DNA from 3 places in the Rhizobium sp. 1399 genome. Region 2 is predicted to be linked to each of the others. Evidence: predicted binding sites of a transcription regulator. Region 2 holds the regulator's gene; each other region holds the start of a gene.
The links. The regulator LexA, encoded in region 2, represses DNA repair genes until DNA is damaged. The targets are predictions, from matches to a motif close to TGTTCNNNNTGTGTTCNG.
Positions count from the first base shown of each region.

Region 1 (6,777 bases), on a different contig from region 2:
GGGTCGCCATGTACATCCACCGTTGTCTGCGGCTGTGTTGACTGGAACGTGTCCCGTTCGAAGCTTGCAATATTGTAGGCGGTGACGCCGGTTGCATCGGCTGAGGAATGGAAGACCGAGGCGATGCTGTCATTGTCGCTGTAGACATAGACCTGGGTGATCGCATCGACCTGGTGATAGTCGCCCATGACAGCCGTCACGGAAGAGATCACTGCGGTATTGACGACGGAGGCAATGTTGGCGACGAGGTTTGCGCCCGCAGTGACCTCCAGGCTGTTTCCAGCCGGGTCATGCTGTTCGACGGATGTCTGGGTTTCGTCCGGTTCCTCAGGCAGTTTGGCGAGCCCCCGGTCCGGCAGCAGGTCGTCGAGCGCCGGAATTCCGGAAACGTGCTTGCCGTTCATATAAGGTCCGGTGATCTCGTCACCCGCCAGCACGAAATCATGTGCCTGATCGTTTGGATTGTCTGCCGGCGGCTCGCCCGTTCCGATCGATGTCTGGCCGGAATCCCTTACTCCCTGGATGTAGGTTTCCATATCCCCGGCGATCTGCTTAACCCCCTCCAGGGTGTCGGTCCGATGCAGGTCGGAAAAGGGAGAGAAAATCTCGGCCTTGGCGCTGAATTCAGCCAGTTTCTCAACGACGAAACTCGTATCGCGCGGGGCATGATTGCCACCAGTCATATCGAGATAATCGTCGTCGTAGAGAATGTTGACCTGTGTCGTGAAGCGGATCACCGAGCCGGGGCCGTCGAAAACCTGCAGCTCTTCTTCGGTTTCGATATCGATGTCCTGTGGGCTGCCGAACCGGGGCAGCGACGACACATCGCGGTGGGCAATCTCGGAGAGCTTTTCGATGCTTTCCTCAAAGGGGCGGCCGAAGCGGCGTGCGCCCCCATAAGCGATCTCATAGCTGACGCTTCTGTAGTTGACATCAGGATCGTAGTCCTGGAGCGCGAGATCGGAGGCGAAGGTGGGCGTATTGGCGACCAGATCGTCAAGCGCCGGATTATTTTCGGCAGGGCCTGTACCCTCCGTCAGCCCCGCACGCAGCCTCATCTCATCGGTCGTCGTTTCGAATATGCCGATGAAATGGGCGATGATTTCTGAGAATTTCTCGATTTGCATTGCCTTGGCCTCCCTTATCGAAGAGACGACCGGCCATGCGACATCCTTCTGAGGGAGCCGCGCTGTTCGTCAATTCGCACGCAAGCATTCAAACTGCACCGGCCGAAGCCGGTGCAGCCCTTTCTTGTCTTGGAGGTTAGTGCCCACTTGTATCTTCGCCGACATCGGAAGCATGTGAGTTGCCGCCGATGACACTGGAGTCCACAGCGTTGCTGAGCATGTTCGCGCCCTGAACGAGCTCCATATGGAAGCCCGAATTGGCAAGAATTGCCGAAGCATCTGCCGTCGAAGTGCCTGTGACGTCGTCACCTGCCTTGAGATCCCAGCCCTTGCTGTCCATATCCATGCCGTCAGCACCGTGCGCTGTGCCGGCATTCGCACTCAGGTGGTTCTGAGCGCCGCCGTTCTCCATCGTGATGTTCCAGGCCTGATCCTGGTCTGCGAGATGGTTTGCCTGGACAGTGCTGAAGACTGAGTCGGCGCCTTCGCCGGACAGTGAACCGTTGAGGATATTGTCGATATTGAGGGTGAAGGAGAAGTCATCCCCGATGTCGAAGGTGAGGTCGTGGCCGGCTACGCCGAGGTTCCCGAAGTCCTTGACATCATCAATGACGGCGAAGTCCGTGTCCGTCTTGTTGAAGCTGTCGCTGGTATTGTGGCTATTGGTGGTCGTCTTGGTATCGGTATCCGTAATCGTCTTGATGTCGGTGTCGATATCCGTGTCCGTCTTGGTGGTCGTGTCGTTATCGGTGATCGTCTTGATGTCAACGTCGTCGTCGCTGTACGACTTGGCGTCATAGCTCCAGTCGTAGTCCGACTTCGTGGTGGTCGTCGTGTCGTTATCGTTGATGGTGGTCGTCTTGGTGTTCGTGTCGTCGTCCGACTTGTAGCTCCAGTCGTAGTCGTTGTCGCGGTTGTCGCCGTTGTCGGTCTTCACATCGAGATCGACATTGGCCTTGACGTCAACGTCGGTGCTGTTGTCGGTGTTGTTGCGATTGTCACCATTGGCGATGCCGCCGACGTAACCTGTGGAATCATCATCGATTTCGGTTGAATTGATAGCGCTGGAAAGGCCATCGGCCAGGGCGCCCACCTTGACGGTGTCGTCGTCTGAGCCCTGCGGACCGGGCTTCGGATCATAAGGCATTACGTTTCCTCCAGAAAAAAACTGGAGCAGCTTTCGAAGTCCCTCTCATCTCAAATGGGATCTTTGCTCGCGCTTGCTCCAATGCGTTAACATCGGCAGATGGACTCGATACCTTTTCACCTGCAGCTTCATCGCGATTTGTTGGCCAAATTCTGTATTGGGATTGTGCCTATTCAGTACAAAGACGCACAAATCCGGTCCCGGACTCGATATGAGCGCGAGCAAGGCAGTCGAACTTCTTTTTGAGTTCCCTCGAAAGAAGACCAAGTATCAAAAACACATGCTGATACTTGATTTTCACGTCGCCACTTTGGCAACCGTTGCAGATTGATGGAAAAAAATGGGTCCCGATAGATATCAATTCGGGCTAAGGCATCTGAAGTCCGGTTCAATACTCCAGCTAAGCCAATACCGGATCGCGGGCTCGGAGAAGGCTGTGTGCGAATTCGGGACGGCGCCCCATACCTCGGAATCCGGAAGGTTCGACTGATTGCGGTATCGCGAAGTTAAGCTCGAAAGGTTCTCCGTCTTATTTTGAAATATCGTCTGCCCATTACCGCTTTGCTTTTGTATGTCTCGAACTAATACATGCTGCGTTATACCGTGATCTAGTTGAAATACCGCCCGCTAGTATGTTTCTTGTCGGAAATGCAACCATAAAGTGGCAAAAAATAAATATAACTTCGTGACAACTAACCCATTTGGGCCATTTCTTTCCTTTGAAATCCATATTACCATAATTAAGAAATGCCTAAAAGATAAGGCGGCCACATGCCTAGGGGCAATGTTCGTCGGCATGTAATACCCGCCATCGCGCCAATGGGAGTAGAAGCTCCTTGTTTGAGTATAGTGTAGCGCTAGGGGAGGCGTATATGTTCATGGTTGGGTCGGAAGTAGGAGATTCGGATCAGGCAAGAAGACTGGGTCCGAATGGAGAAACAGTCCTGGTAATCGCCAAGGCGGACTTGTTCTCCGAGTGCATGGTTGAGGCACTGGCAAAGAAATTCCCGAATTTTGATGTCGTAAGCGTATCGAGCGCGCAGTCCATATCCGAGAAGGATATTCACGACATGCGGCTTGTCCTGTTCTATCATGTCGCCGGCGCCGAGTTGCACGATGCGCTGCAGGTCGTTCGTGAAAACCGTCCGGACGCATCCATCGGCCTTGTCGTCGAAGCTATCGATATGATGGAGCCCTATATCAGCCGTCTTGTCGAGGCGCGTGTCGTCGATGGCGTCCTGCCGCTCAATCTGCGTCTGGATGTCTTCATGGCGGCAATCGATCTGCTGATGAAGGGCGGCGAACATTTTCCATCCGCGCTTCTGGGTCGTCTGTCCAACCGGGCAACGGCGCAGCTCGAGCCCTCGCTGTACCAGACGAAGTCCGTCGACGCAGCGCGCGCCAACGCGCTGAAGCTTCGCCGCAATAGCATGGCGGCTCTGACCACGCGCGAGGTACAGATTCTCGACCTCATCTGTAAGGGCACGCAGAACAAGATCATCGCCGACAAACTTCACCTGTCCGAAAACACGGTGAAGGTTCACGTCCGCAATATCTATAAGAAGATGAATGTGAGAAATCGCACTGAAGCGGCCTCACGTTTCTTCAACGATACGTCGGACAGTGGCGATCTCTCTGGCAGATGGCCGCACTAGGCCATCAATCCATCCGGGACGAGCGGGCAAAGCAGTGTGATTTCTGGCCGAAACCGCTCGGCGAACAGATGTAAGGCGCGGAACCGGGATAGACCGCGGCGCTCACTTTAGCCGAAGCGGTCTTCGGTTCGGCAGCATAGGCGAAGTCCTTCGCGGCATGTGGCACGCTTGCCACAACGACATTCTTCTCCGTGCTTCCCACGATCGCGGTATCGACGACCGCACATGAGATCGGTCCGATGGCCGAGAGAACGATCGTCGCAGCCAAAGCTAGAGAGCTGAAGCTGCATGGCGCTCTGCCATGCATGCGATCATGAGTCGTCATTAAAAAACCCTCTCTATCATCAGGGCAATAGCGACGCGCCCTCGCACACCAATGGCTGGCCACTCCTTATATTGGCTTCATTGACTGAAGCTGGAGCGGCCGGACAGAAAGCATGGCACCATAGTCATTGAGAGGGATTAATCAAGCAAATTCCGAAGTTTAATACTATAGCTATTTAGAATTGCTCCCGTGTTTTGAAGTTGACCTTCACTGATATCCTCTTATCATTTTGAGCATAGGTACAATTATCCGAAGAATAACCGAGTCGGTTATTTCATAGATACCACTTCGCGTTGAAGTTATCGAGGCGGATCAAGAGGGAGCCTAAAGTATAGAAGGGTCTATGAAGACCACACGACATGGGAAGGAATTTGTAGTGCGTAGTATTCCCACCGAAGGATATTCAGGATCTGCATTCGCATCGCCACGCCAGGAGTCAAAAACCGTGCTGGTCAACGGAGGCGCCGGTTTCCTGGGTTCCCATCTTTGCGAGCGACTTCTCGAGCGCGGCCATCAGGTCATCTGTCTCGACAATTTCTACACCGGCCGCCACGTCAATATCGAGCATCTGCTGCAGAATGCCCGTTTTCGGCTTTTGGAACATGACGTGCGCCAGCCCTATGACGTCGAGGCTTCCGTCATCTTCAACTTTGCTTCGCCAGCCTCGCCGCCGGACTATCAGCGTGATCCCGTCGGCACCTTGCTGACCAATGTGCTTGGAGCCGTCAATACGCTCGATGCAGCCCGCCGCAGCGGCGCAACGGTCGTCCAATCCTCGACTTCGGAAGTCTATGGGGATCCGCACGAGAATCCGCAGCGCGAAACCTATTTCGGCAATGTCAACCCGATCGGTCCGCGCGGCTGCTACGACGAGGGCAAGCGGTCAGCCGAAACCCTGTTCTTCGATTATCACCGCAAGTATGGCGTCGATATCAAGGTTGGCCGGATCTTCAATACCTATGGCCCGCGTATGCGCCTTGATGATGGACGCGTCGTATCCAATTTCATCGTCCAGGCGCTCTCCAACACCGACATAACGATCTACGGGGATGGCCGGCAGACCCGCTCCTTCTGCTATGTCGACGATCTCGTCGCTGGTTTCCTGCGTTTCGCCGATGCCGGCGAACACTGCGTCGGTCCGATCAATCTCGGCAATCCGGCGGAGATCACTGTGCGGGATCTGGCCGAAATCGTCCTTGATCTGACCAATTCGCGCTCGCGCATCATTTACCTGCCGGCCGTGGCAGACGATCCGCAGCAGCGCCGTCCGGATATTTCCAGAGCCAGAGAAGAGTTGAACTGGTGGCCGACGACGGAGCTGAAGACCGGGCTGAAGCGTACGATAGCCTATTTCGATGCGCTGCTTGCCCGCAAGGAAGTGGTGGAGGCCGTATGAGATGCCACGCTACATCCTGGTTACGGGTGGCGCCGGCTTCATCGGCAGCCACATCTGCAAGGCGCTTGCGCGTGCCGGAATGGTTCCGGTCACCTATGACAATCTTTCCACCGGACATATCGACAGCGTCCGGTGGGGCCCGCTGATCCAGGCGGATATCGCCGATGGCGCAAGGTTGCGGCATGTCATGGCCGAGTATTCGCCGGATTGTGTCATCCATTGCGGTGCCAACGCCTATGTCGGTGAATCCGTCGAAAAGCCGAGCATCTATTATCGCAACAATGTCATCGGCAGCCTGTCGCTGCTGGACGCCTGTCTCGATTGCGGTATCGACAGGATCGTCTTTTCCAGCAGCTGCGCGACCTACGGCATTCCCGAGATGCTGCCGATCGGCGAGAAAACGCCGCAACAGCCGGTCAATCCTTATGGCAGAACCAAACTGATCTTCGAAATGGCACTGGAGGATTATGCGGCCGCCTATGGTATCCGCTTCGCCGCACTCCGTTACTTCAACGCGGCCGGCGCCGATCCGGAAGGCCAGCTTGCCGAGCGGCACTATCCCGAAACCCATCTGATCCCGCGCGCTCTTCTCGCCGCAAGCGGCCGGATCGAGAGCCTCGACATTTTCGGCACCGATTATTCGACGGATGACGGCACCTGCGTCAGGGATTACATCCATGTCAGCGATCTTGCCCAGGCGCATCTCGCCGCCGTTCGTCACCTTCTGGTCGGCGGCAATTCCTTGAGCCTCAATCTGGGTTCCGGCCGTGGCACGTCGGTCGGCGAGATCCTTAATGCCGTCAAACGAAAGACCGGCCACAGGGTGCCGATCCGTTGTCAGCCGCGCCGCGCTGGCGATCCGCCTGTGCTTTTCGCCGATACGAAAAGGGCTCGCCTGGAGCTCGACTTCATGCCGACGCTTTCAGATATCGATACGATCATCCGCACGGCTGGCCCGACCTTCGGACTGGAGGTGATCGCATGAGCACCAGAGCCGAAATCGACCACGCACATCAGTCTTCTGCCGCCAAATCCGAGATGTTCGAGCCTGTCTTTACCGGCTGGAATCGAGCCGCCTATGGTCTTGGCATCGTCTGCTGGCTGGCAGCACTCGCTTACTTCTGGCT
Region 1 covers NZ_JAVDSU010000001.1:1,158,429-1,165,205, reverse strand. Annotated here, with positions in the region: gene J2X71_RS05995 (hypothetical protein) at 1-1,127, opposite strand, end outside; gene J2X71_RS05990 (fibrinogen-binding protein) at 1,264-2,274, opposite strand; gene J2X71_RS05985 (response regulator transcription factor) at 3,147-3,929, shown strand; gene J2X71_RS05980 (hypothetical protein) at 3,934-4,254, opposite strand; gene J2X71_RS05975 (SDR family oxidoreductase) at 4,631-5,650, shown strand; gene galE (UDP-glucose 4-epimerase GalE) at 5,652-6,635, shown strand; gene J2X71_RS05965 (glycosyltransferase family 2 protein) at 6,632-6,777, shown strand, end outside.
Region 1: a site for LexA is predicted at 2,509-2,526, ahead of J2X71_RS05990 (fibrinogen-binding protein). Genes of this name have one in related genera too.

Region 2 (6,777 bases):
TGGACTTTTTGCTCCCGCGAATTTTCGTCTTATTTCAATCGATTATTGTTTGCTCGTTTTGATTTCAGGTTGCATTCTGCCGGTATCCGGGGGCGGGTCCAGGCGATTATGGCAGGGTTAGAGACAAGAGAACGACAAGAGCAATCCATTGATGAAAAGATGGATTTTGCTGGCATTGCCCCGCGCGCCATTGTGACGCAATCGGCTCGGACCCAGGTTGCGATCCCATTTCGATGGCGATTGGTGACTGTTGCGAACCGATACGTCGGGTCGTCGATGCGTATGGCCACCGAAGAGGCCGGCCACGGTCTCCTCATCCTCTTCTCTCCGGTCTTCCTTGGTGCAGGTGCCGCGACCTGGTTTCTTGCGGCCTCGGACTTTCCGGCCGTGTCGCTCGGTCTCTGCCTGCTTGTTCTCCTTATTGCCGTTGCGCTCTGCGGTTATGCCCGGACGAAACTGCAGGCGACGCTGCTTGCTCTACTTCTTTTTGCCGGTGGAATGCTCTCCGCGCAGATCGAAACATGGCGGGCAAAGACCCTGATCCTCGATTCAGCCGTAACGACAACGGTGACCGGCCGGATCGAACGCCGAGAAGGCGATGGCCAAGGGCGCTGGCGTTATATTCTTGACGTCACCGGTACGGATGCTCCTGAGATCAAGCGTCCGCCCGAACGCATCTCCGTGCTGGTCCGCGGAGCCACCCAGCCGTTCGAACTCGGCGACGTCATCGAGGGCAGGGCGCGTCTCACGCCTCCGGCGGGACCGGCGCTCCCCCACCTCAATGATTTTGCCTTCAGTGCCTATTTTAACGGCATTGGTGCCAACGGCTTCTTCTACGGAGCACCGAAGAGGGTTGCGGAACAGCCGGAGCGAGCGAGTTTGGTCGGTGAGGCCATTCTGGAGTCGCTCTACCGCCTGAGAAGCGGCATCGGCGATCGGATCCGCTCCACACTACCAGGCGACACCGGCGCCTTTGCCGCCTCCCTTGTCACGGACGAGAGACGGGCGATCTCGGATGAAACGACGGAGGCGCTGCGGCAGTCCGGCCTTGCGCATATCATCGCGATCTCCGGCCTCAACATGGCGCTTTCCGCTGGCATCTTCTTTGTCGGGCTGCGCGTCATTCTCAGCCTTTTTCCCGGCATTGCCCAGGCGTGGCCAACCAAGAAGATCGCGGCGGCCGGTGCGCTTGCTGCGGTGACGGCCTACTATTTGATCTCGGGTTTTGCCGTTTCCGCCGAACGTGCCTTCATCATGATGGCGATTATGCTGGTTGCGGTCTTCTTCGACCGGCCGTCGATCAGTCTCAGAAACGTGGCGCTATCCGCTCTCGTGATCCTCGCGGTCTCGCCATCGGAGGTGCTGGGGCCGAGTTTCCAGATGTCCTTTGCCGCAACACTTGCACTGGTCGCCGGCTACGACCTCTGGAAGGGGCGGCCGATGCGGGAGAATGCCTTTGCCAAGCTGCCGATCATGAAGCCCTTCTTCATGGTTGGTGGCTTCTTCGGTGGCGTTTTCCTGACGTCGCTGATCGGTGGTTTCTCGACGGCGCTGTTTTCGATCGAGCATTTCCACCGGCTGACTGCCTATGGCCTGCCGGCAAATCTCGCGGCCATGCCGGTCATCACCTTCATCGTCATGCCGGCCGGGATGCTGGCAATGCTGCTGATGCCGTTTGGTCTGGACGGCTGGCTATGGCCGGTGGCAGGCTTCGGGCTTGATCTGGTGATCACCATCGCAAAGGCAGTAGCGGGGTGGGGCGGCAACATAGATGTAGGCCGCTTGCCCGGCTGGTATTTCCCGACCGCCGTTTTCGGATTTCTGCTGCTGACCCTGCTCAGAACCCGGCTGCGGCACATGGGAACGGCAATTGTCGCGGTCTCGACGCTCGCTGTTGTTCTTCTTCCATCGGAGGCGATGCCCGATATCGCTATCTCCGAAGATGGCGGCCTGGTCGCTATAGTCGATGGAGAGGCGATGGCTTCGAACCGTGAAAAGCCGCCCGCCTTCATCTTCGAACAATGGCAGAGGGCCCTTGCCGTCGAAGAGCATCAGAAGCCGGTTATGCTTCAAGCTGCCAAGGCGCCCACTGCGCCTGATGGTCAAAGACTGCAACTGTCACCCGACCAACAGAATGAAGCCAGAGAGGCAATGAGACAGGCAGTCGCCATTAGCCCGCCGTCACGCTTCTCCTGCCTGAAGGGCGCCTGGTGCACCACTTTGCTCGTCAATGGGAAGAAACTGACCGTCATCGAAAATGCTGCCTATCTCGGACCAGCCTGCGATACGGCCGACATTGTCGTGACCCCCGTCCGATTGCGCTTCGACCGCTGTCGTTCCGGCGCGCTGCTCTTTACCGGCGAGACGCTGCGCAAGACAGGTTCTGTCGAACTTCGATTCACCGATAAGGGAGTTGAGGTCGCAACCGCATTCGACACATTGGGGCGACCCTGGATGCGCCACCGCGCCTATGATTGGCGCAGTAACACATTCGCAGACGCCAATCTGTCACCGGTCAGTGATAGCGGCGAATGAGGCCGACGAGCTTGCCCTGGACCTTGACGCGATCCGGCGGAAAGATGCGGGTCTCGTAAGCAGGGTTTGCTGCCTCGAGCGCAATCGATGCGCCCTTGCGGCGGAAACGCTTGAGCGTTGCTTCCTCGTCATCGACGAGCGCGACGACGATATCACCCGGATTGGCTGTGCTGCCATTGCGGATGATGACCGTGTCGCCATCGAAGATGCCGGCTTCGATCATCGAGTCGCCGCGAACTTCCAGCGCATAATGTTCACCGGAGCCAAGCATATCGGCGGGAACGGTGATGTCATGCGTATTGTTCTGGATTGCCGAGATCGGAACACCGGCGGCGATGCGGCCCATGACAGGAACGGAGACCGCATTGCCGTTATCGGCAGCGGGTGCTGGCTTCGCCGAGGCAGGAGGCGCCACGGGCTGGGGCTTGCCGAGGCTGCCCTCGATGACGCTCGGTGAAAAGCCGCGCCGAGGCTGCAGGCTTGGGCTGTAGGCTTCCGGCAGTTTGATGACTTCGAGCGCGCGCGCCCGGTTCGGAAGCCGGCGAATGAAGCCGCGTTCTTCGAGCGCCGTGATCAGCCGGTGAATACCGGATTTCGAGGCCAGATCCAGTGCGTCCTTCATCTCGTCGAAAGACGGTGGAACGCCTGACTCCTTCATCCTTTCATGAATGAAAAGAAGGAGTTCCTGTTGTTTGCGCGTGAGCATGGCGTCTCCCCAGTCTTGAAACAAATCCAGAACGGACACTATATGTTCCATATGTGTTCCGCAAGTAGCTAAATTTTCGTAAAACTTCTGTTCAATCTGTCGAGAATTTGATTTTTATCGCCCTTAGGCCTGTCTGGCCTTGTTTCACGAGACCTGCTGAAGCACATCTCCTTGTCACTGCTGGGAGAAGAACCGATGAGCCAAGACACGCTTCCGATCGATCATCTCGTTTTGCCGGTTACCGATATCGACCTAGCCCGCGAAAGGCTGGGCAAGCTGGGCTTTACCGTCGCGCCTGATGCCCGCCATCCCTTCGGCACGGAGAATGCCTGTGTTTTCTTTGCCGACAAAACCTATATCGAGCCGCTCGGTGTCGCGAGCGTCGAGGAGAGCGAGGTGACGGCACGTGAGGGCAATGTCTTCACGGCTCGCGATCAGGCTTTCCGCTTCCGCTGCGGCAGCGAGGGACTGTCCGCCATCGCCTTCGCCACCGCGGATGCAAAGCACGAACATGCTCGATTCGTGAAGGGCAGCATCAGTGCCGGTTCTGTGCTGCAGTTCGAACGCCCTGTGAAAATGCCGGATGGCACGGAGAGCATTGCCGGCTTCCGGCTCGCCTTCGCTGCCGACCTCCGGGCACCGGATTTCTTTCTCTTCGCTGTCGAGCGCATCAACCCGCTTCCTGCCGACCGCAACGTGCTGGAGACCCACGCCAATGGCGTGACAGGCATTGCCGAGATCGCGCTCGCAGCCCCCGAGCCGACAGCCTTCGGCGACTTCGTTCGCTCGGCGGCAAAAGCCGCTTCTGCTGGCGATACGAGTTTCGGGCTGGAGGTGCTTACCGGAAACGCAAAGATCAGCCTGATGACCCCGCAGGGGCTGGAGGCCTATTTCGATCTGGCGACGCCGGATATCGATCGCGGCCTGCGCGGCCGGGCAATCCTCTTTGCGGTTGGCGATCTGGCCGTGACAGAAGCGCATTTGGCTGCTAACGGGGTGACCTATACACGCAAGGGCAACCGTATTCTGGTGAAGCCCGCGCCCGGTCAGGGCGTGCTCTTCGCTTTCGAGGAAACATCATGAGCTCTACTACGAACTCCGTTGTGACGGTCGGCGAAGGCGCCGGCAAGGTCACCTTCTCCAATGCTGCACGTCTGTCGCTGATTGCCGGCGCTTGCGAAATGGAAAGTCGCGACCATGCGTTCATGGTTGCCGGCACGTTGAAGGAACTGTGCACCAAGCTCGGCATCGGGCTCGTCTATAAGACCTCGTTCGACAAGGCGAACCGCTCTTCCCTGTCGAGCAAACGCGGTGTCGGCCTTGAGAAGGGGCTGGAGGTTTTTGCCGATCTAAAGAAGGAACTCGGCATTCCGGTTCTGACCGACATCCACACTGAAGAACAGTGCGCTGAAGTGGGCAAGGTTGTCGACATCCTGCAGATACCGGCCTTCCTGTCTCGTCAGACGGATCTCCTGGTGGCTGCGGCAAAGACCGGCCGCGTTATCAACGTCAAGAAGGGCCAGTTCCTGGCGCCCTGGGACATGAAGAACGTGCTCGGCAAGCTCAATCAGAGCGGCAATCCGAACATCTTGCTGTGCGAGCGCGGCGCTTCCTTCGGTTATAATACGCTGGTCTCCGACATGCGTTCCCTGCCGATCATGGCAGCAACCGGCGCCCCCGTTATTTTCGACGCCACGCATTCAGTCCAGCAGCCCGGCGGGCAGGGGGGAACCTCCGGCGGAGAGCGGCAGTTCGTGGAGACGCTGGCCCGTGCAGCCGTGGCCGTCGGCGTCGCCGGGGTCTTTATCGAAACCCATCAGGATCCGGATAACGCGCCCTGCGACGGGCCGAACATGGTCTATCTCAAGGACATGCCACGGCTTCTCGAGAAGCTTCTCGCCTTCGACGCGATCGCCAAGGCCGCCTGAACGACAGGCAGCATCAGGCTGCCGCGCGGGGCGGGCGCCTTTCCTCCAATGCGAAGCGGGAGAGCATGCGCCCGAGATGGGACGCCTCGTTGCCGAGTTCCTGGCAGGCGGCGTTCGTCTCCTCGACCATCGCCGCATTCTGCTGTGTCACCTGATCCATACGGTTGACGGCAGCGTTGACCTCGACGAGCGCGACCGACTGTTCCGAAGACGAGCGCACGATCGCTTCGATTAGTGCCGTCACCTGCAGCACCTGGCGGTCGATATCGCCGAGTGCCTCGCCGGTGCGGTTGACAAGTGCCACGCCTGCGGAAACCTGCCGCGACGACGTCTCGACGAGAAGCTTGATCTCCTTGGCGAGATTGGCGGAGCGGCCGGCGAGCTCGCGGACTTCCTGAGCTACGACGGCAAAGCCTTTCCCTGCGTCTCCGGCGCGTGCTGCCTCGACGCCCGCGTTGAGCGCCAAAAGATTGGTCTGAAAGGCGATCTCATCGATGGCGTTGATAATATCGCCGATCCTGACCGCTGATTCCTCGATCTTCTCCATGGCGGTCACCGCTTCGCAAACAATCTCGGCGGAACGTGCCGCACTCTCCTTCGTTGCCGACATCATCGCATTGGCTTCCTGGGCTCGCTCCGATGAGGTCTTCACCGTGACCGTGATCTGATCCAGCGCCGAAGCCGCCTGTTCGAGCGAGGCGGCCTGGTTCTCGGTGCGCTGTGCCAGATCATTGGTGCTAAGTGCGATTTCGCGCGAACTGTCGCCGACCGTATTCGTGGCGGCATAAATGTCCTTCATGGCATCGGAAAGAATGATGATGCTGGTATTGAAGGTCTCGCGAAGCTTTTCATAAGTGTTGGCGAACTGCTCGTTGAGACGCACGGTCAGGTCGCCGCGCGAAAGCCGCTCCAGGCCGGCACTCAGGCTTTCGATGACGCGCTGGCGTGTGGCATTCTCCACGCTCTTCGATGCGTCGAGTTCGGCATTGCGGCGCATCTGTGCCTGCCGTTCCTCGTCCTGGTGCGCGCGGATGGCGTTCCGTTCTTCTGCCGATTCGCGAAAGACCGTGACCGCGCGCGCCATTTCTCCGATTTCGTCGGATCGTCTGACATAGGGAACTTCGCGGGAATAGTCGCCGCTCGCGAGGACCGCCATGTAGTCGCGCATCGCCGATAGCGGCACGATCGCGCGCCGGCGGAACATGTAGAGCCCGGCAACGATGAGCACGAAGGAAAGCGCAGCGGCAGATAGCGTAACGGCGGAGAGCAGTTCCGTCTGTTCGGCCGCCTGCTTTTCGGCATCAGCCTGGAAGGCGTTCGCCATCGCCACGAGCTCGTTCACGGCCTTTTCGTGAACATGAAAATTCGTTGCAAGCTTGAGGAGCGCCGGTTCGACGGCGGCCTTGTCGCCCTTGAGTATTGCAGGCACCGCCTCCTCATCCATGACTTGCCAGAAGGCGTCGCCCCTGACGAGAACGTCATCGAGAAGTTTGCGCTTGAGATCGGCGCTGAGCGGCGTTTCTGACCAATATTTGCGGCGGTCTTCATAAGCCGGCTTCAGAACCGTTCGGATGCGTTCGATATTGGCCGTTGCCGAGGCCGGCTGCT
Region 2 covers NZ_JAVDSU010000018.1:38,843-45,619, forward strand. Annotated here, with positions in the region: gene J2X71_RS34270 (ComEC/Rec2 family competence protein) at 109-2,535, shown strand; gene lexA (transcriptional repressor LexA) at 2,516-3,241, opposite strand; gene J2X71_RS34280 (VOC family protein) at 3,437-4,324, shown strand; gene kdsA (3-deoxy-8-phosphooctulonate synthase) at 4,321-5,169, shown strand; gene J2X71_RS34290 (methyl-accepting chemotaxis protein) at 5,183-6,777, opposite strand, start outside.

Region 3 (6,777 bases), on a different contig from region 2:
GCCGTCACTTTCGTGGTGCTTATGATCGTGCTCATCCCCTACATGATGCTTGCGTCGCGCGCCCGCACGATGCTGAAGCAGCCGCGTGCATTGCAGGCGCTGAACCGCGTCGCCGCAAGCATCCTGGCGGGCACGGCAGCCTTCATCGCCACGCGTGCAGCCTGAAATAAACATTCGGCAACGGACGGTTCTCAAAGGATTTTTTCTCCGGCTCAAGCGGCCGGCGGGTGAAGCCACTCTGGTCTCATCACCACTTTGACCCTATTCTCTCCACAGATTTCAGAATGGATTTCAAAGGGAGAGCACCATGTCGCACAAACCGGGCCGCGGCCGCATCTATTCCTCGATAACGGACACAATCGGCGACACGCCGCTCGTTCGCCTCAATAAACTCGCCAAGGAAAAGGGCGTGGTGGCCAACATCCTTGCCAAGCTGGAATTCTTTAACCCAATCGCCTCGGTGAAGGACCGTATCGGCGTTGCTATGATCGATAGCCTGGAAACGCAGGGCAAGATCTCGCCCGGCAAGACCGTGCTGATCGAGCCGACCTCGGGCAATACGGGTATCGCGCTCGCTTTCGCCGCCGCCGCCAAGGGTTACCGGCTGATCCTTACCATGCCGGAAACCATGTCCGTCGAGCGCCGCAAGATGCTGGCGCTGCTCGGCGCCGAGTTGGTGCTGACCGAAGGACCGAAGGGCATGAAGGGGGCGATCGCCAAGGCGGAGGAACTCGCCGCCTCGCTGCCCGACGCCGTCATCCCACAGCAGTTCGAAAACCCGGCCAACCCGGAGATCCACCGCCAAACGACCGCTGAAGAAATCTGGAACGATACAGATGGCACGGTCGATATCTTCGTTGCCGGCATCGGCACCGGCGGCACGATTACCGGCGTCGGCCAGGTACTGAAGAGCCGCAAGCCGGATATCCGGGTTGTGGCCGTCGAGCCGGCGGACTCGCCGGTACTGTCAGGCGGCACGCCCGGCCCGCACAAGATCCAAGGCATCGGCGCCGGCTTCGCCCCAAAGATCCTCGACACGAGCATCTATGACGAGGTCGTCACCGTGAGCAATGACGAGGCCTTCCAGCAGGCGCGGCTGGTCGCCAAGCTCGAAGGCGTGCCGGTCGGCATCTCCTCGGGTGCAGCATTGACGGCCGCTATCGAGGTCGGCCGCCGTCCGGAAAACGCCGGCAAGAACATCGTCGTCATCATTCCGTCCTTCGCGGAACGGTATCTTTCGACGGCATTGTTTGAAGGCCTTGGAAGCTGATCGAACCTTCCCGGGTTCTTCCTCTCACCCGGTACCTGGGGCGCTTCGGCGCCCCTTTTATCATGCCGCAGCGGTAAGCCTCTCGCCGGCAACACGGTAGGAAATCGCCTCCGCGAGATGAATGCGGCCGACCATTTCCTTGCCGTCGAGATCGGCAAGCGTGCGGGCGACCTTGAGGACTCGGTGGTAGCCACGCGCCGAAAACTTCATCTTGTCCGCGGCATCTCGCAACAGCTGCAATCCTGCGGCATCCGGCTCTGCGAATTTCTCGATCATTGCGGTCGAACATCCGGCATTGGTGGAAATACCCACAGCGCCTGCAGCAGCATAGCGTTCACGCTGGATGTCACGGGCACGCGCAACGCGCCGGGCAACATCGGCACTCGCTTCGGCTACCGTCGGCCGGATGAGATCGGCGGCGGAAACGGCCGGCACGTCGATGCGGATATCGATGCGGTCCATCAGCGGGCCGGAGATGCGGGCCTGATAATCCGTCATGCAGCGCGGTCCTCGGGCACAGGTGTGGCCGGGCTCGCCCGCCATGCCGCAGCGGCACGGGTTCATGGCCGCAATGAGCTGGATCCGCGCCGGATAGGAGACGCGGTGATTGGCACGCGCGATGACGCATTCGCCGCTTTCGAGCGGCTGACGCAGGGCATCAAGTACCTGTGGTGCGAATTCCGGGAATTCATCGAGGAAAAGCACGCCATGATGGGCAAGCGAGGCTTCGCCCGGCCGGGCACGCAGGCCACCGCCGATGAGGGCGGCCATCGTCGCCGAATGGTGCGGCGTGCGGTAGGGCCGGCGGTCGGAGAGCTTGCCGCCCGACAACTGGCCGGCGATAGAATGGATCATCGAGACTTCCAGCAATTCCGCAGCCGAAAGCGGCGGCAGGATGGAGGGCAGTCTCGAAGCCAGCATCGACTTGCCAGAGCCGGGCGGCCCGACCATCAGAAGGTTATGGCCGCCGGCAGCAGCCACCTCCAGCGCCCGCTTGGCGCTTTCCTGTCCCTTGATCTCGGCGAGATCAGGCAGATTGGCGGCATTCGGGCGAATGGACGGTTCCGGGCGCGAAAGGATCTGCGTGCCGCGGAAATGATTGGCGAGTGCGATCAGGCTGCGCGGCGCCAGAATGTCGACCCCAGACCCTGCCCATGCGGCTTCCGAGCCACTCTCGGCCGGGCAGATCAGGCCTTTTCCACTCGCGTTGGCACCGATTGCGGCCGGCAGAGCGCCAGCGATTGCGGCAATTGTACCGTCGAGATTGAGTTCGCCGACGACGACATAGTCGGACAAAGCATCCGCCGGGATGGCGCCGAGCGCAGCCATCAGGCCAAGTGCGATGGGGAGATCGAAATGACTGCCTTCTTTGGGAAGATCGGCGGGCGCAAGATTGACCGTCACACGCTTGGATGGCAGCGCTAGGCCGGAAGCGTGCAAGGCTGCCTGCACCCGCTCGCGACTTTCCGCCACCGCTTTGTCAGGAAGCCCGACGATCTGGATTCCCATTTTACCGGGAGCGACCATGACCTGGACCTCGACCGGCACACCTTCAATGCCCTGAAATGCAACCGTGCTGACGCGCGCGACCATGCCCCTGCCCCGTAACCCTGAACCCCAACCTATGAAGGCGGTCACAATCTGGCATGGAATCTGGAATAAAACAAGAACGATAAGCGAACGAATTCAGCTATCCGCTGCAATCAAATTGCAGCAGGTTGCAAAGCCGGAACGAAGGCGATCAAAGGCGGAACACTTGGAGCATTTCCGCTTTTCTTCGAAACACGAAAATTCTCTATCTCTTTGTTTTTACAAAAAAATCTCTGCTTAGTTTTGCCGCAATTCCGAACGCAAACCACTATGCACTTTTGCTGGTATTGCTTTAGCCGCGCTTGCGCTCGATCGCATCCCACAACAGGCTTGCGATATCGGCGCCACCGAACTTCTTCACTTCCCGGATGCCTGTCGGCGAGGTTACGTTGATCTCTGTCATATAATCGCCGATCACATCGATACCGACGAGCAGGAAGCCGCGTTCGCGCAGAGCCGGGCCGATGCGTTCGCAGATTTCCTTTTCGCGCGCCGTCAGTTCGGTCGGCTCGGCGCGGCCGCCGACATGCATGTTGGAGCGACTGTCATGCTCGGCCGGGACGCGATTGATGGCGCCGGCAAATTCGCCGTCGACGAGGATGATGCGCTTGTCGCCCTTGCGCACGTCAGGCAGGTACTGCTGAGCGATGAAAGGCTCGCGGAAGAGCTGGCCGAACATTTCGAGCAGCGAGGACAGGTTGCGATCGTCTTTGGTGGAATGGAAAACGCCGGCGCCGCCATTGCCGTAGAGCGGCTTCAGGATGATATCGCCCATCTCGTCGCGGAAGCGGCGGATCTCGCCCGGATCCTTGGTGATCAGGGTCTTCGGCATCAGGTCGGAAAATTCGGTGACGAAGATCTTTTCCGGTGAGTTGCGCACCCAGGCCGGATCATTGACGACGAGCGTCTTCGGATGGATGCGCTCCAGCAGATGCGTCGAGGTGATGTAGGACATGTCGAAAGGCGGGTCCTGGCGCAGCAGGACAACGTCCATGGTCGACAGGTCGATGCGCTCAGGGGCGCCGAGTTCATAGTGATCGCCCTTGACCTCGCGCAGCACCATCGGCTCGACGGCGGCAAAGAGCTTGTCATCGCGGAAGCTCAGGCGATCGGGCGTGTAATGGAAGAGCTTGTAGCCACGCGCCTGAGCCTCAATGCTCATGGCGAAGGTGGAATCGCCCGCGATATTGATGCCGGAGACATGGTCCATCTGGACCGCTACGTTCTTGATCTTGGCCATTTCCGTCCCTTGAGCTGATGCCGCCCAGATGTAGGTCGGTCAGGCATCAAACGCAACGGCAATCAATGGCTTCGCGCGCCTCCGCCGGCGCAATTTTCAGGCCGCGATGCCGGTGCCACCCCCGTTGCGCAAGAGGTTGCGCAGGCGATAGGCAATGGCGAGCGGCTTCGGGAAAGGCTTGCGCAGGAAGGCGACCTTGCGGACATAATTGTCGACCCGCCAGTTCGCCCAGGTGCCGCCGGCAAAGAAAGCGACGTCGCCCACTTGCAGCGTGCGTTCCAGACCATCTTCGGTGGTGACGTGCACCTCGCCTTCGAGGATCATGACCGTCTCGTCCCAGCCGAAACGCCAGCGGAATTCGCCTGATGTGCAATCCCAGATCGCCGTCAGCGATGCTTCGTCATGGCCGCGGGAATGTTCTGCCGTGCGCGCCTGCGGATTGCCGCTGATGACCCAGTCCGGATTGATCGGCGTCGACTTCAGCACCATGCGGTCGCTTGCCTGTGCGACGAACGATTTGCCGGCCGTCTTCAACGCGGCGTAAGGCACGGACCGCGCAGCCATGGCGACGGCGGTTGCAAGCATCATCTTCAAGGCCATGAATTACCCCCAGTTTGCTACCCCTAGCTGAGCCGTGGATAACAAAAGAATCGTAAAAGCCCGTTCAAGCAGACGCTAAAATTTTAACGAAAGCTTATTCGTCAGTTTTTAGCCGCCTGCGGAATTTAGCGAACCCCTAGAAAGCATCGGGGAAATGACGAGGCAGTTTTCCCGGCAATATCGCAACGATATCATAACGCTGTGAGAGCCGGGCATAGTCCCGCTGGCGGGCGAGCCAGAGATCGCTCGCAGCCCGGATGCGTTTTTGCGAGGCGTAGGACACGGCATCCACCGCGCCCATTTCGTCAGCGCGCGCCTTGACCTCGACAAAGACGGCCAGGTCTCCCTTGCGAGCGATAATATCGATCTCGCCGAGCTTCGTTTTGTAGCGCATGGCGAGGATGCGATAGCCTTTCAGCATCAGGAAAATGGCGGCAATATATTCTGCCGCCGAGCCGCGACGCAGCGCCTTTCTCCTGCGGAGCGTGGCTTCGCCGTCAGCCATTCGCCGCCTTCATGTCGAGAAGCTTCTGATAGAGCACCTTGCGCGGCAGGCCGGTCAAGCGGGCAGCTTCGGTCGCGGCCCCGGCGGTTGGCAGCGATTTTGAGAGATCGGCGAGAATGGCGTCGACATCCGCCGCGGTTGCCGGCTCGTCCTTCGGCGGGCCGATGACGAGAACGATCTCACCCTTCACATTGTCATGCTCTTCATAATAAGTGGCGAGCTCGGAGAGCGTGCCGCGGCGGAATTCCTCGTAGGTCTTGGTCAGTTCGCGGCAGACCGACGCCTCGCGTTCAGCACCGAGCATATCGGCAGCGGCCACCAGCGTTGCGCCGATGCGATGGGGCGATTCAAAGAAGATCAGTGTGGCCGGTGCGTTTGCGAATTCTGCGAGACGGTCGCGACGGGCCTTGTCCTTGGTCGGCAGGAAACCGGCAAATAGAAAAGCATCGTTCGGCAGCCCTGAGCCGACGAGGGCCGCAAGCGGTGCGGAAGCGCCGGGAATGGGAATGACGCGGTAACCTGCTTCGATCGCCTGCTGCGCCAGGCGATAGCCGGGATCGGAGACGAGCGGCGTGCCGGCATCGGAAACCAGCGCCACCGACTTGCCGGCTTCGAGCGCCTGCAGGAGCCGCGGCCCGGCCTCATCGGCATTGTGTTCATGATAGGCAAAGGGGCGGTTCTGAATGCCGTAGCGATCGAGCAGGACGCGGGTAACGCGTGTATCCTCGCAGGCGAGGACATCCGCACCGGCAAGCGTTTCCAGCGCCCGCAGCGTGATATCGCCGAGATTGCCGATCGGCGTTGCGACGAGATAGAGAGCCGGTTCGAGCGGGCGCGCCGGCACCGCGATATTGTGCAGGCGAAAGCCGCGCCGGGCGCCAGTTTCCGCTGTCGTCTCTTCCGTCATGTCATTCGCTTTCATTCCGCCGGCCTCTTCCCTTTATGGGCGAGCGGTGTGGCTTCGACAAGGGCCGCAATTTCTGTGAGCATTGCACTGCAAAACGGCATTTGCGGGCTTGCGGGCAGCCATGCCTCTTGCAATCGCCGGCAAAGTTCTGCCATTTTGCCCGTCCACTCCCCTCTCCCAAAAGGGGAAAGCAGTGACGCGGCGCTTCCGGGCGCCCGGACAATAAAGGTCGAAAGCGGTAGCATCCCATGCGTATTACTATTGAGCGGTCAAACCTTTTGAAGTCGCTGAACCACGTGCACCGCGTGGTCGAACGCCGCAACACGATCCCGATCCTGTCCAACGTGCTGCTGAAGGCCGATGGGCAGAGCCTCGACATGAAGGCGACCGACCTCGATCTGGAAATCACCGAAGCGACGCCTGCCAATGTCGAGCAGGCCGGCGCCACCACCGTTCCCGCCCATCTTCTTTACGACATCGTCCGCAAGCTTCCCGATGGCGCGGAAGTGCTGCTTGCCACCTCCCAGGATGGCGGCTCGATGACCGTTCAGTCCGGACGTTCGAAGTTCTCGCTGCAGTGCCTGCCGGAATCCGACTTCCCGGATCTGACCGCCGGCACCTTCACGCATTCCTTCAAGCTGAAGGCAAGCGATCTGAAGATGCTG
Region 3 covers NZ_JAVDSU010000001.1:898,318-905,094, forward strand. Annotated here, with positions in the region: gene J2X71_RS04640 (LysE family translocator) at 1-165, shown strand, start outside; gene cysK (cysteine synthase A) at 308-1,270, shown strand; gene J2X71_RS04650 (YifB family Mg chelatase-like AAA ATPase) at 1,331-2,863, opposite strand; gene gshB (glutathione synthase) at 3,153-4,100, opposite strand; gene J2X71_RS04660 (cupin domain-containing protein) at 4,197-4,700, opposite strand; gene J2X71_RS04665 (YraN family protein) at 4,837-5,205, opposite strand; gene rsmI (16S rRNA (cytidine(1402)-2'-O)-methyltransferase) at 5,198-6,112, opposite strand; gene dnaN (DNA polymerase III subunit beta) at 6,361-6,777, shown strand, end outside.
Region 3: a site for LexA is predicted at 2,925-2,942, ahead of J2X71_RS04650 (YifB family Mg chelatase-like AAA ATPase). Genes of this name have one in related genera too.